2 linked regions of the Collimonas fungivorans Ter331 genome follow. The protein of the gene in region 1 interacts with the protein of each later gene in a pairwise test. Links are inferred from orthologs where the notes say so. Each region holds a gene or a part of one and is shown on either strand. Other genes may lie near its edges.

Region 1 (6,600 bases):
GTGGCAGCGCATCGAAGAAATTTTCCGTTCCATCGGTTTCGACGTGGCCGACGGCCCCGAGATCGAAACCGACTGGACCAACTTTACCGCATTGAACAGCCCGGAAAACCATCCGGCGCGTTCGATGCAGGACACCTTCTACATCGACGGCAAGGACACTGAAGGCAAGCAGCTGCTGCTGCGCACCCATACCAGCCCGATGCAGGTGCGTTATGCGCGCATGAACAAGCCGCCGATCAAGGTCATCGCGCCGGGCCGTACTTACCGCGTCGACAGTGACGCCACCCATTCGCCGATGTTCCACCAGGTCGAAGGCTTGTGGATCGCCGAAGACATCAGCTTCGCCGACCTCAAGGGCGTCTACCTGTAATTTCGTCAAGGCTTTCTTCGAAACCGACGACCTGCAAGTGCGCTTCCGCCCATCCTATTTCCCGTTCACCGAGCCTTCGGCCGAGATCGACATCGCCTTCGGCAGCGGTCCGCTGAAGGGACGCTGGCTGGAAGTCTCGGGCGCCGGCCAGGTGCATCCTAACGTGGTGCGCAACATGGGGCTGGATCCGGAACAGTTCATCGGTTTTGCCTTCGGTTCCGGCATCGAACGCCTGACCATGCTGCGTTATGGCATCAACGATCTGCGCCTGTTCTACGAAGGCGACCTGCGTTTCCTGAAACAATTTAACTAAAAGCTCCTCGCCGAAGACGCTGCGACAGGCTTGCCCTTGTGCCTCGCCGATCCAGCGTTCCTTGCTTCTGTGACTAAAGGTTTTTGAAGGTTTTACCTATGCAATTCTCTGAAAGCTGGCTGCGTTCCATGGTCGATCCGAAGATGACTTCGGACGAATTGTCCCATCTGCTGACCATGTCGGGTCTTGAAGTGGAAGAGGTCGAGCCGGTTGCGCCGCCCTTTACCAATATCGTGGTCGGCCTGGTGGTCGAGACCGCCAAGCATCCGAACGCCGATCGCCTGAATGTCTGCCAGGTCGATGTCGGCGCCGGCACCATGCTCAATATCGTGTGCGGCGCGCCGAACGTGCGTCCTGGCCTGAAAGTGCCATGCGCGATGGTCGGCGCGATCCTGCCGCCGGGCGCGGACGGCAAGCCGTTCGAAATCAAGCTGGGCCAGCTGCGCGGCGTCGAATCGCAGGGCATGCTGTGCTCGGCGCGCGAACTGAAACTGTCGGAAGACCATGGCGGCTTGCTGGAGTTGCCGGAAGATGCGCCGGTCGGCAAGAATTTCCGCGATTATTTCGAACTGAACGATCTCAAGTTCACCATCAAGCTGACGCCGAACAAGGCGGACTGCCTGTCGGTGCTGGGCGTGGCGCGCGAAGTGTCGGCCCTGACCGGCACGCCGCTGAAGCAGCCGGTGTTCAAGACTGTCAGCGCCAATATCGCTGAAACCTTGCCGGTCAAGATTTCGGCGCCGGACCTGTGCGGCCGTTTCTCCGGCCGCGTGATCCGCGGCCTGAACGCCAAGGCGACGACGCCGCGCTGGATGAAACAGCGCCTGGAGCGCAGCGGCCAGCGTCCGATCTCGGCCCTGGTCGACATCTCCAACTATGTCATGCTGGAGCTGGGACGTCCTACCCACGTGTTCGACCTCGACAAGATCCACGGCGGCCTCGATGTCCGCTGGGGCAAGGCAGGCGAATCGCTCAAGCTGTTGAACGGCAATACCGTCAGTGTCGATGACTGGATCGGCGTGATCGCCGATGACCGCCAGATCGAATCGCTGGCCGGCATCATGGGCGGCGACGCCACCGCGGTATCGCTGGAAACGCAAAATATCTACCTGGAGGCCGCATTCTGGTGGCCGCAGGCGATACAGGGCCGCGCCCGCCGTTTCAATTTTTCGACTGACGCCGGCCATCGCTTCGAGCGCGGCGTCGATTTCGCCACCACGGTCGAGCACATCGAACGCATCACCGCCTTGCTGGTCGAGATCTGCGGCACGCCTGAAACCCAGGTCGGCCCGGTCGACGACCAAAGCGTCAACCTGCCGAAGCGCGATCCGGTCAAGGTGCGCACCGCGCGTGCGATCAAGGTCATCGGCGTACCATTGTCGGACAGCCAGATCGCCGATATCTTCACGCGCCTGGGACTGGGCTTCACCCAGGACAACGGCGTGTTTTCGGTGACGCCGCCGTCGTATCGTTTCGATATCGAGATCGAAGAAGACCTGGTCGAGGAAATCGCCCGCGTCTACGGTTTTGAAAATATCCCGGCCTTGCCGCCGGTGGCGCCGAACGCCATGTACATCGCGCCGGAAAACCAGCGCTCGCTGTTCTCGATCCGGCACCGGCTGGCCGACCTGGATTACCAGGAAGTGATCAATTTCAGCTTCGTCGAAGAAGCCTGGGAAGCCGACTTCGCCGGCAACCTGCAACCGATCAAGCTGCTCAATCCGATTGCCAGCCAGATGAGCGCGATGCGTTCGTCGCTGGTCGCCAGCCTGGTGGCCAACGTCAAATACAACCTGAACCGCAAGCTGAACCGGGTCCGCATTTTTGAAACAGGCGCCGTGTATACACGCAACCAGGAAGTCCAGAACGGGCCGCTGGCGGTCGCCGGTTTTGAACAGCCGAAGCGGGTCGCAGGCCTGGCCTATGGTCCGCACGCCGACGAGCAATGGGGACAGGCCAGCCGCACCGTCGATTTCTTCGACGTCAAGGCCGACCTGGAAGCCTTGTTTGCGCCGGCGGCTTTGCGTTTCACCAAACTGGAGCATCCTGCTTTGCATCCGGGCCGTTCGGCGCAGGTGCTGCTGGGCGACGTTGCGGTAGGTTTTATCGGCGAATTGCACCCGCGCCTGCAGCAGAAATACGAGTTGCCGCTGGCCCCGGTTGTGTTCGAAGTCGACGCCTTGGCGTTGCAGCAACGGCAAGTACCTGCGTATGTCGAGATTTCGAAATTCCCGGCCGTGGTGCGCGATCTCGCAGTGGTGGTCAAACAAGCCGTTTATGCACAGGATTTACTGGATGTTTTTGCTGCTGAGCAGCAAGGCAATCCAGCCTGCCGGATTCTGCAAGCCATTGTTTTATTTGATGAATATCATGGCAAAGGACTGGAAAATGACGAAAAAAGTCTTGCTTTCCGTTTTACCTTGCAAGATACTGAAAACACCCTTCAAGATGACACTGTAGAAGCCGCCATGTCGGCTTTGATCGCTGCTGTCAGCAAGGTGCCAACAGCAAGATTGCGCGCCTGATCTGTAATTGAATGGCTTGATTAAACCTGCAGCAAATGCCGGCGCGCTCGAGACACAGCGGCACGAAAAAAAACGGCAGCGGCAATCCCAAAAAGACAGGGGCGTAACAACAGAATGAACAATATGCAGACAGTAGAATTCGAATCCGTTCTGGACGCCGATCTGAATCGGGCGATGCGTGAAGCGCAAGCCCGTTCGCAGGCAGAAAAGAATTTGCCGACATTGACCAAGGCGGAACTGGCTGAACTTTTGTTTGAACAGGTTGGCCTCAACAAGCGTGAGGCCAAGGACATGGTGGAAACGTTTTTCGATGAAATCCGCGATGCGCTGGAACGCGGCGAATCCGTGAAATTGTCGGGTTTCGGCAATTTCCAGCTGCGCGACAAACCGCAGCGCCCGGGCCGCAATCCGAAGACCGGGGAAGAAATTCCCATCACTGCGCGCCGCGTGGTCACTTTCCACGCCAGTCAGAAACTCAAGGGCATGGTTGAAGCCGCAAGCCTGCAGCCGATCCAGCCTATCCAACAGTTTGCCGCTGCCCTCCCAGCTAATTCATGAACGATCGCATTAGTAAATCCGAGCTTGTCGTGCTGCCGCCGATCCCGGCCAAGCGTTATTTCACCATAGGCGAAGTCAGCGACCTGTGCGGCGTCAAGCCGCATGTGCTGCGTTACTGGGAACAGGAATTCACCCAGCTCAAGCCGGTCAAGCGGCGCGGCAACCGCCGTTATTACCAGCACCACGAGGTGCTGCTGATTCGCCGCATCCGCGAATTATTGTATGAACACGGCTTCACCATCAGCGGCGCCCGCAACAAGCTCGATGGCCGCCTGGGCGGCGCAGCCGAAGCCGAGCTGGCCGAGGCCCGGCAAAACGAAGTCGATCTGGTCGAAGTGCGGCACGAGCTGGAACAGATACTCGATTTGCTGATACCGAAGGTCGAGCAAGCCACTCAGTGAATATTGAGTGAATATTGAATAAACTAGGGAGAGCAATCTCCCTTTTTTGTATTTGGAATAATTACACTTATGCTCAGCGATCCGCGTTTTCCCAATCTTTTCATCCTCAACCACCCGCTGATCCAGCACAAGCTGACCCACATGCGGAGCAAGGAAACATCGACCCGCACATTCCGCCAGCTGCTGCGTGAAATCACGCTGCTGATGGGCTACGAAATCACGCGTGACCTGCCGCTGACGACACAGCAGATCGAAACGCCGATGCAGAGCATGCAGGCGCCGGTGATTGCCGGCCGCAAACTGGCGGTGGTGCCGGTGCTGCGGGCAGGGATAGGCATGAGCGACGGTTTGCTGGACCTGGTGCCGTCGGCGCGGGTCGGGCATATCGGGGTGTATCGCGACCCTGACACGCACCAGCCGGTTGAGTACCTGGTGCGCTTGCCAGACCTGGCGGAGCGGATCTTCATCGTATGCGACCCGATGGTGGCAACCGGCAATTCGGCAGTGCACGCCGTCGACGTGCTGAAAAAGCGCGGCGTCGGCGACGAGCAAATCATTTTCCTGGCGCTGGTGGCGGCGCCGGAAGGCGTGCAAGTATTCCAGGATGCCCATCCCGGCGTCAAGCTGTACGTGGCAAGCCTGGATTCGCACCTGGACGAACATGCCTATATCGTGCCCGGACTGGGCGACGCCGGCGACCGCATCTTCGGCACCAAATAATCCACCGCGGCAGTTAAATAGGGTCAGAGTCGAATTATTTTAATTCGACTCTGACCCTATTTAATGGGAGCTATATCAGCCCAGCAGTTTCAGCACCTGCTGCGCCACCGCAACCGAAGAAGCCGGATTTTGTCCGGTAATCAAATTGCCGTCGGCAACGGCATAGCTCTGCCAATCGGCCAGCTTGCTGTAATTTCCTCCCAGACGGTTCAATTCAGCCTCCACCAGGAACGGCACGATATCGGTCAACTGCACGGCCGCTTCTTCGCTGTCTGAAAAGCCGGTGACTTTCTTGCCTTTCACCAGCGGGCTGCCGTCTGCCGCGCGTACATGGCGCAGCACGCCGGGTGCGTGGCATACCGTCGATACCGGCTTGCCGGCGGCATACATGGTTTCGATCAGTGCGATCGAATCCTTGTCTTCCGCCAGATCCCACAAGGGGCCATGGCCGCCCGGGTAGAACACGGCGTCGTACGATGCCGCCTGCACGGTCGACAGCTTGCTGGTCGATGCCAGTGCAGCCTGCGCTGCGCCATCTTTGCGAAAACGTTCGGTGGCTTCGGTTTGGGCATCGGCTTCGTCGCTCTTCGGGTCGAGCGGCGGCTGGCCGCCCTTTGGCGAGGCCAGGGTGATGTCGGCGCCGGCGTCGAGGAAGGCGTAGTAGGGAGCTGCAAATTCTTCCAGCCAGAAACCGGTTTTCTTGCCGGTATTGCCGAGCTGGTCGTGGGAAGTAAGCACCATTAATATTTTCATCTGGATTCCTTTTGAGTGTCTGATAGGTTATTCGTCGCCAACGCGTATCACCAGCTTGCCGAAGTTCTTGCCTTCCAGCAGGCCGATAAAGGCTTGCGGCGCATTCTCCAGGCCGTCGACGATGTCTTCCCGGAACTTGATTTTGCCGGCGGCGAGCCAGCCGCTCATGTCCTTGAAGAACTCTTGGTAGCGATGGTAGTAGTCGAAGATGATGAATCCTTGCATCTTGATGCGGCGTACCAGCAGCTTGCCCATCAGTCCCGGCAGATGATCCGGGCCTTCCGGTTTGCCGGCGGCGTTATAGTTGGCGATCAGGCCGCATACCGGGACCCGGGCGTGCAGGTTCAGCAACGGCAGGACTGCGCTGAACACGGCGCCGCCGACGTTTTCGAAATAGACATCGATGCCTTTGTCACAGGCCGCCGCGAGCTGCTGCGGGAAGTCGGCGGCGCGGTGGTCTACGCAGGCGTCGAAACCCAGTTCTTCCACCGCATACTTGCACTTGTCGGCGCCGCCGGCGATGCCGACCACGCGGCAGCCCTTGATCTTGGCGATCTGCCCGACCACCGAACCGACCGCGCCGGTGGCTGCCGCCACCACCACTGTCTCGCCGGGCTGCGGCTGGCCGATGTCGAGCAAGCCCATGTAGGCGGTGAAACCTGGCATGCCAAGCACGCCCAGGGCGTAGGATGGCTTGCCGAGTTTTGCGTCGAGTTTGGTCAGGCCCTTGCCATCCGACAGCGCATAATCCTGCCAGCCGCTGTAGCTGAGGACCAGGTCTCCGGCCTTGTAATCGGCGTGTTCCGAAGTTTCGACCCGCGACACGGTGCCGCCGACCATCACTTCGCCGATTTCGACATGTGCCGCATAAGAAGGGGCGTCGCTCATGCGTCCGCGCATGTAGGGATCGAGCGACAGGTTTACTTTGTGGCATGGGGTGACTCCTTCAGTGGAATGAGC
Region 2 (6,477 bases), 880 kb from region 1 along the record:
CAAGGGGAAATTCACTACTGACCCCGCCAATCACTCTGGCGAAGGTATTTTCTTTTCGTCCAAGATGATGGACCACTACGAAATCCGTTCTGGTAAATTGCACTTTGACCATGATAGCGAACAACCTGATTTGTTGATCGAGCATGACGTGGACGTGAGCGGTACGCTGGTTTCCATGCGCTTGGATAATGACAGCGCGAGAACGGCGAAAGAGGTGTTTGATCGTTTTGCATTGCCGGAAGAATTTTCATTTGCGAAAACGACCGTGCCGGTACGGCTTGCTCAACACGAAGGGGAAACCTTGGTTTCACGTTCTCAGGCCAAACGGCTGACACGGCGCTTCGAGAGATTCCAGAGTGTGATATTGGACTTCTCGGGCGTCGACGAGATCGGACAGGCGTTTGCCGATGAGGTATTTCGAGTATTTCAAAATGCTCATCCAGAGATCAGCATGATACCGTTCAAAGCTTCAGCGTCAATTACCGCGATGATTAAACGCGTTCAGAATCCTACGTGATTCTCCAGCGAGCCAGGGAAACTGCTGAATAGATTTTCAGGGCTACCGTCGTGTAGCGAACGCGTTTGTCTCCATAAACTGGCATTTGCAAAAGAGTGATGCCGTCAACAAGAAAATTATGCTTGAATTCACATTATTAAAAACCGAAGGAAAGGCCCGCCGCGGCCGTCTCAAACTCAACCACGGCGTTGTCGAAACGCCGATCTTCATGCCGGTCGGCACCTATGGTTCGGTGAAGGCAATGTCGCCGCTGGAGCTGGTGGAGATCGAAGCCCAGATTATCCTCGGCAATACCTTCCACCTGTGGCTGCGGCCCGGCACCGACGTGATCGACAAATTCCGCGGCCTGCACAAGTTCATGGCCTGGGACAAGCCGATCCTGACCGATTCCGGCGGCTTCCAGGTGTTTTCGCTGGGCGCGATGCGCAAGATTACCGAGGAGGGCGTGAAATTTTCCTCGCCGATCAACGGCGATAAATTGTTCCTCTCGCCCGAGGTGTCGATGCAGATCCAGAAATCGCTGAATTCCGACATCGTGATGCAGTTCGACGAATGCACGCCGTATGAAATCGACGGCCGGCCCGCCACCAGCGAGGAAGCGGCGCAGTCGATGCGGATGTCGCTGCGTTGGGCCAAGCGCTCCAAGAACGAATTCGACCAGCTGGAAAACCCGAATGCGCTGTTCGGCATCGTCCAGGGCGGCATGTTCGAAAACCTGCGCGACGAATCGCTCGCCGGCCTCGAAGACATCGGCTTCCACGGCATCGCCATCGGCGGCCTGTCGGTGGGCGAGCCCAAGGAAGAAATGATGCGTGTGCTGGAGCATATCGGCCCGCGCCTGCCGGCCGACAAGCCGCATTACCTGATGGGGGTCGGTACGCCTGAGGACCTGGTGGCCGGCGTTGAAAATGGCGTCGACATGTTCGATTGCGTGATGCCGACCCGTAACGCCCGCAACGGCTGGCTGTTTACCCGCTTCGGCGACCTGAAGATCAAGAACGCCCGCTACAAGGATGACGAAAAGCCATTGGACGAGACCTGCGGCTGCTACGCTTGCCGTAACTTCTCGCGCGCCTACTTGCATCATTTGCATCGCACCGGCGAAATCCTTGGCGCGCGCCTGAATACGATACACAATCTGCATTACTACCTGGACCTGATGAAAAATATCCGGGCAGCGCTGGATGTCGGGCAGTTCAGCGTATTCGTGACCCAGTTCCACCTGGACCGGGCGCGCGGGGTCTAGTATTTACCTTGGTAAAAGTATGCATTTTGCAACTGTTTGCCGATAAACCGGTCTATGCTCACTGGTCCGATCTGCCTGCTGACACCATAAAGGCGGCGGATCGGGCCGATTTCCCGGCAATAAATAGCGCCGGGGCGCGGCTGGACGGTTGTATGCCGTTACCCAATGCTAGAATGCTGGGCTATTTTCAAACTATTACCTGGAGCAACTCGTGTCAATTATTTCCAGCGCATACGCGCAAACTGCACCTGCGGCTACTGCCGCTGCCGGCCCATTTGGCCTGAGCGGCAACCTGACCAGCTTTCTGCCTATCATCCTGATGTTCGTGGTGTTGTACTTCCTGATGATCCGTCCGCAAATGAAGCGTCAGAAAGAACAGAAATCCATGATGGAAGCGCTGGCCAAGGGCGATGAAGTCGTGACAGCCGGCGGCATGCTGGGCAAGATCACCAAGGTCACCGACGGCTACATCACCCTGGAAATCGCCAGCGGCACTGAAGTCGTGGTGCAAAAGGGTTCGGTCACCACATTGCTGCCGAAGGGCACAATCAAGACGGCACTGTAATCCAGGCGCCAGACTGATGGAACGAGAGCATCCGGATGGGTGCTCTCTTCAAATGTAAAGTCCGGAATAAAAACAGCCTGGCGGCGCAATGCCACAAGCGCAGCACGGCAAGACATTGCACGCAGGCATCTCGGCTGCATAACCAGGCAAGAGACTCCCTCTGAGACTCACACAGAACGCTGAATCAATATGAATCGCTATCCTCTCTGGAAATATATCCTGATCGTCATCGCGCTGCTGTTCGGCGTGCTGTACACCATACCGAATCTGTTTGGCGAATCGCCCGCGGTACAGGTGAGCAGCGGCAAATCGACCTTGAAGATCGACAGCTCGCTGGCTGACCGGGTGTCGCAAGTGCTACAGCAAGGCAATTTGCTGACCGACAGCGTCACGTTCGAGAACGCCGGCGCCCAAGGCACGGTGCGCGCCCGTTTCCACGATACCGACACCCAGTTCAAGGCCAAGGCTTTGCTGGAACAGACACTGAATACCGATCCGACCGATCCGGTCTATGTGGTGGCCTTCAACCTGGTGCCGAATACGCCGCACTGGCTGCAAGCCATCCACGCATTCCCGATGTACCTGGGGCTCGACTTGCGCGGCGGCGTGCACTTCCTGATGCAAGTCGACACCAAGGCGGTAATCAACAAGCGCCTGCAGGGTTTGCAAGCCAGCGCCCGCACCGAACTGCGCGACAAGGATATCCGTTACAGCGGCATCAACCGCAATGGCGATACGATAGAAATCAGTTTCCGCGACCAGGATACGCTGAACAAGGCGCTCAACATATTGGCGCCGCAACTGTCCGAGATGTCGATCCAGGCAGTACTGCCGGTGGCCGGCGCCGACCCGATGCTGAGCGCATCGCTGAAGCCTGAAGCACTGAAGCAGATCGTCGACAACGGCGTCACGCAAAACATCACGACCTTGTCGAAACGGGTCAATGAACTGGGCGTCAGCGAACCGATCATTCAGCGCCAGGGCGCTGACCGTATCGTGGTGCAGATGCCCGGCGTGCAAGATGTCTCGCGCGCAAAGGACATCATCGGCCGTACCGCGACGCTGGAAGTGCGGATGGTGGATGAATCGGTAACCCGCGGCACGGAAGCCACCGCCGCGGTGCCTTTCGGTTCCGAACTGTTCAAGGTCGGCAAGAATGCGCCGGTAGTGCTGTACAAGGACCCTGTGCTGACCGGCGACTATATCTCCAGCGCTGCCGTCAGTTTCGACCAGAACCAGCAGCCTGCGGTCAGCATCGACCTCAACGGCGACGGCGGCCGCAAGATGCGCGATGCTACCCGCGGCAAGGTCGGCAAGGCGATGGCGATCGTGCTGTTTGAAAAAGGCAAGGGCGAAGTCCTGACCGTGGCGACGATCCAGAGCGAACTGGGTTCGCGCTTCCAGATCACCGGCATGGGTTCGCCTGAAGCGGCGGCCGACCTGGCGCTGCTGCTGCGCGCCGGTTCGCTGGCGGCGCCGATGACCATCATCGAAGAACGCACCATCGGCCCGCAACTGGGCGCCGAGAATATCAAGAAGGGTTTTGACTCGACCATGTACGGTTTCGCCGTCATCGCCGTGTTCATGATCATCTACTACATGCTGTTCGGCCTGTTCAGCGTGCTGGCGCTGTCGGTCAACCTGCTGCTGCTGATCGCGGTGCTGTCGACCTTGCAGGCGACGCTGACCTTGCCGGGTATCGCCGCGATTGCGCTGACCCTTGGTATCGCGATCGACGCCAACGTGCTGGTGAATGAACGTATCCGCGAAGAACTGCGCAACGGCAATTCGCCGCAGGCAGCGATCTCGATCGGTTTCGACCGCGCCTGGGCCACGATCCTGGACTCCAACGTGACGACGCTGATCGCCGGCCTGGCATTGCTGATTTTCGGTTCCGGCGCCATCCGCGGTTTTGCGGTGGTGCATTGCCTGGGCATCCTGACTTCGATCTTCTCGGCAGTGTTCGTTTCGCGCGGTTTCGCCAACCTCTGGTACGGCCGCAAGAAGAAACTGACCAGCCTGTCGATCGGCCAGATCTGGAAACCGAACGCCTGAGCCGCAACCAAGCCCTAGCTGATATCGAATAACGTTGCGGCCGCGACCACGTGGCCGCACAAGCAAGAACCAGTGGTGTGAACCAAAAGGAATGTGATGGAACTTTTCCGTATCAAGAAAGATATTCCGTTCATGCGCCATGCGTTGATATTCAATGCAATCTCGGCGCTGACGTTTGTATTGGCCGTATTCTTCCTGTTCTCGAAAGGCCTGCATCTGTCGATCGAGTTTACCGGCGGCACGGTAATCGAAGTCGCCTACAGCAAACCGGCCAATATCGAGGGCATACGCAAGACGGTCGAAGGCATCGGTTATACCGATAACCAGGTCACCAATTTCGGCACCGCCCAGGATGTGATGATTCGCCTGCCGGCAAAAAAAGGTGAAAATTCCAACGCCCAAAGCGCAACCGTACTGAAAGCCTTGCAGCAGCAGGACCCCGACGTGCAGCTCAAGCGCACCGAGTTTGTCGGACCGCAGGTGGGCGACGAACTGGCGCACGACGGCCTGATGGCGCTGCTGTTCGTGGTGATCGGCATCGTCATCTACCTGGCCATCCGCTTCGAATGGAAGTACGCGGTGGCGGCGATTATCGCCAACTTGCATGACGTGGTGATCATCCTCGGCTTCTTCGCCTTCTTCCAGTGGGAATTCTCGCTGACCGTACTGGCGGCGATCCTGGCGGTGCTGGGCTATTCGGTGAATGAATCGGTGGTGGTGTTCGATCGCGTGCGTGAAACTTTCCGCGACCGCCGCTTCGGCAAGCTGGCGGTTTCCGATGTCATGAACCATGCGATCACTAGCACGATTTCCCGTACCATCATCACCCACGGCAGTACTGAAATCATGGTGCTGTCGATGTTCGTGTTCGGCGGTCCGGCGCTGCATTACTTCGCGTTGGCGCTGACCATTGGTATCCTGTTCGGTATCTACTCTTCGGTGTTCGTGGCGGCGGCAGTAGCAATGTGGCTGGGCGTCAAGCGTGAAGACATGATCAAGCCGGTCAAGGAAAAAGACGAGACTGACGGCGCTGTGGTGTAAGGCGTTGCGGTTATAAAAAAACCAGCCTTCGGGCTGGTTTTTTTTGGTCTGGCGAAAAGCCGGGCTTCAGATTTTCTTGGCCAGCGATGCGGCATGCCCGATATAGTTGGACGGCGTCATGGCCAGCAGGTGGTCTTTGGCGTCCTGCGGGATTTCCAGCTTGAGGATGAACTCGCGCAATGCATCCTTGGAGATGCCTTTGCCGCGCGTCAGCTCTTTCAGCTGTTCGTACGGATTCTCGATGCCGTAGCGGCGCATTACGGTCTGCACCGGCTCGGCCAGCACTTCCCAGGTAGCGTCCAGGTCTTCCGCCAGGCGGCCGGGATTGACTTCCAGCTTGTTCAGGCCGCGCAGGCAGCTGTCGTAAGCCAGGATCGCATAACCGAGGCCGACGCCGATATTGCGCAGCACGGTGGAATCGGTCAGGTCGCGCTGCCAGCGCGACAGCGGCAGCTTTTCCGACATGTGCTTGAGCACGGCGTTGGCCATGCCGAGGTTGCCTTCGGAATTCTCGAAATCGATAGGGTTGACCTTGTGCGGCATGGTAGAGGAACCGATTTCGCCGGCCTTGGTGCGCTGCTTGAAAAAGCCGAGCGAGATGTAACCCCAGATATCGCGGTTCAGGTCGAGCAGGATGGTGTTGCTGCGGCTGATGGCGTCGAACAGTTCCGCCATATAGTCGTGCGGTTCGATCTGGATGGTATAGGGATTGAACACCAGGCCCAGCCGTTGTTCGATCACGTTCTTCGAGAAATTTTCCCAGTCGAAGTCGGGGTAGGCCGACAGGTGGGCATTGTAGTTGCCGACCGCGCCATTCATCTTGCCCAGGATTTCCACGGCGGCGATGCGTTTCACCGCGCGTTGCAGGCGCGCCACGACATTGGCCATTTCCTTGCCAAGCGTGGTCGGGCTGGCCGGCTGGCCATGGGTGCGCGACATCATCGGCAGCTCGGCGTTGGTGTGCGCCAGTTCGGTCAGCTTGGCGATCACTTGCTGCAGGGCCGGCAGCAGCACGGTATCGCGCGCCGCTTTCAGCATCATGCCGTGCGAAGT

The links.
Region 2: the proteins of pheT (region 1) and secD interact in binary tests that used the Escherichia coli proteins (3 or more experiments, as listed by UniProt). The link is inferred for Collimonas fungivorans Ter331 from one-to-one orthologs.

The regions. Positions count from the first base shown.
Region 1 is NC_015856.1:1,782,405-1,789,004, forward strand. Bases 389-3,494 are described here. They hold pheT (phenylalanine--tRNA ligase subunit beta), read left to right. Parts: upstream 389-781; coding sequence 782-3,208; downstream 3,209-3,494. Other genes in these bases: CFU_RS07810 (integration host factor subunit alpha), read left to right, coding at 3,323-3,494. Outside these bases: more of CFU_RS07810, read left to right, coding at 3,495-3,766; CFU_RS07815 (MerR family transcriptional regulator), read left to right, coding at 3,763-4,167; upp (uracil phosphoribosyltransferase), read left to right, coding at 4,237-4,887; CFU_RS07825 (type 1 glutamine amidotransferase domain-containing protein), read right to left, coding at 4,963-5,640.
Region 2 is NC_015856.1:897,714-904,190, forward strand. The notes cover bases 1,968-4,950. They hold secD (protein translocase subunit SecD), read left to right. Parts: upstream 1,968-2,517; coding sequence 2,518-4,383; downstream 4,384-4,950. Other genes in these bases: yajC (preprotein translocase subunit YajC), read left to right, coding at 1,975-2,328; secF (protein translocase subunit SecF), read left to right, coding at 4,480-4,950. Outside these bases: CFU_RS03945 (STAS-like domain-containing protein), read left to right, coding at 1-517; tRNA guanosine(34) transglycosylase Tgt, read left to right, coding at 636-1,763; more of secF, read left to right, coding at 4,951-5,424; purB (adenylosuccinate lyase), read right to left, coding at 5,491-6,477. UniProt on the Escherichia coli protein: Part of the Sec protein translocase complex. Interacts with the SecYEG preprotein conducting channel. SecDF uses the proton motive force (PMF) to complete protein translocation after the ATP-dependent function of SecA.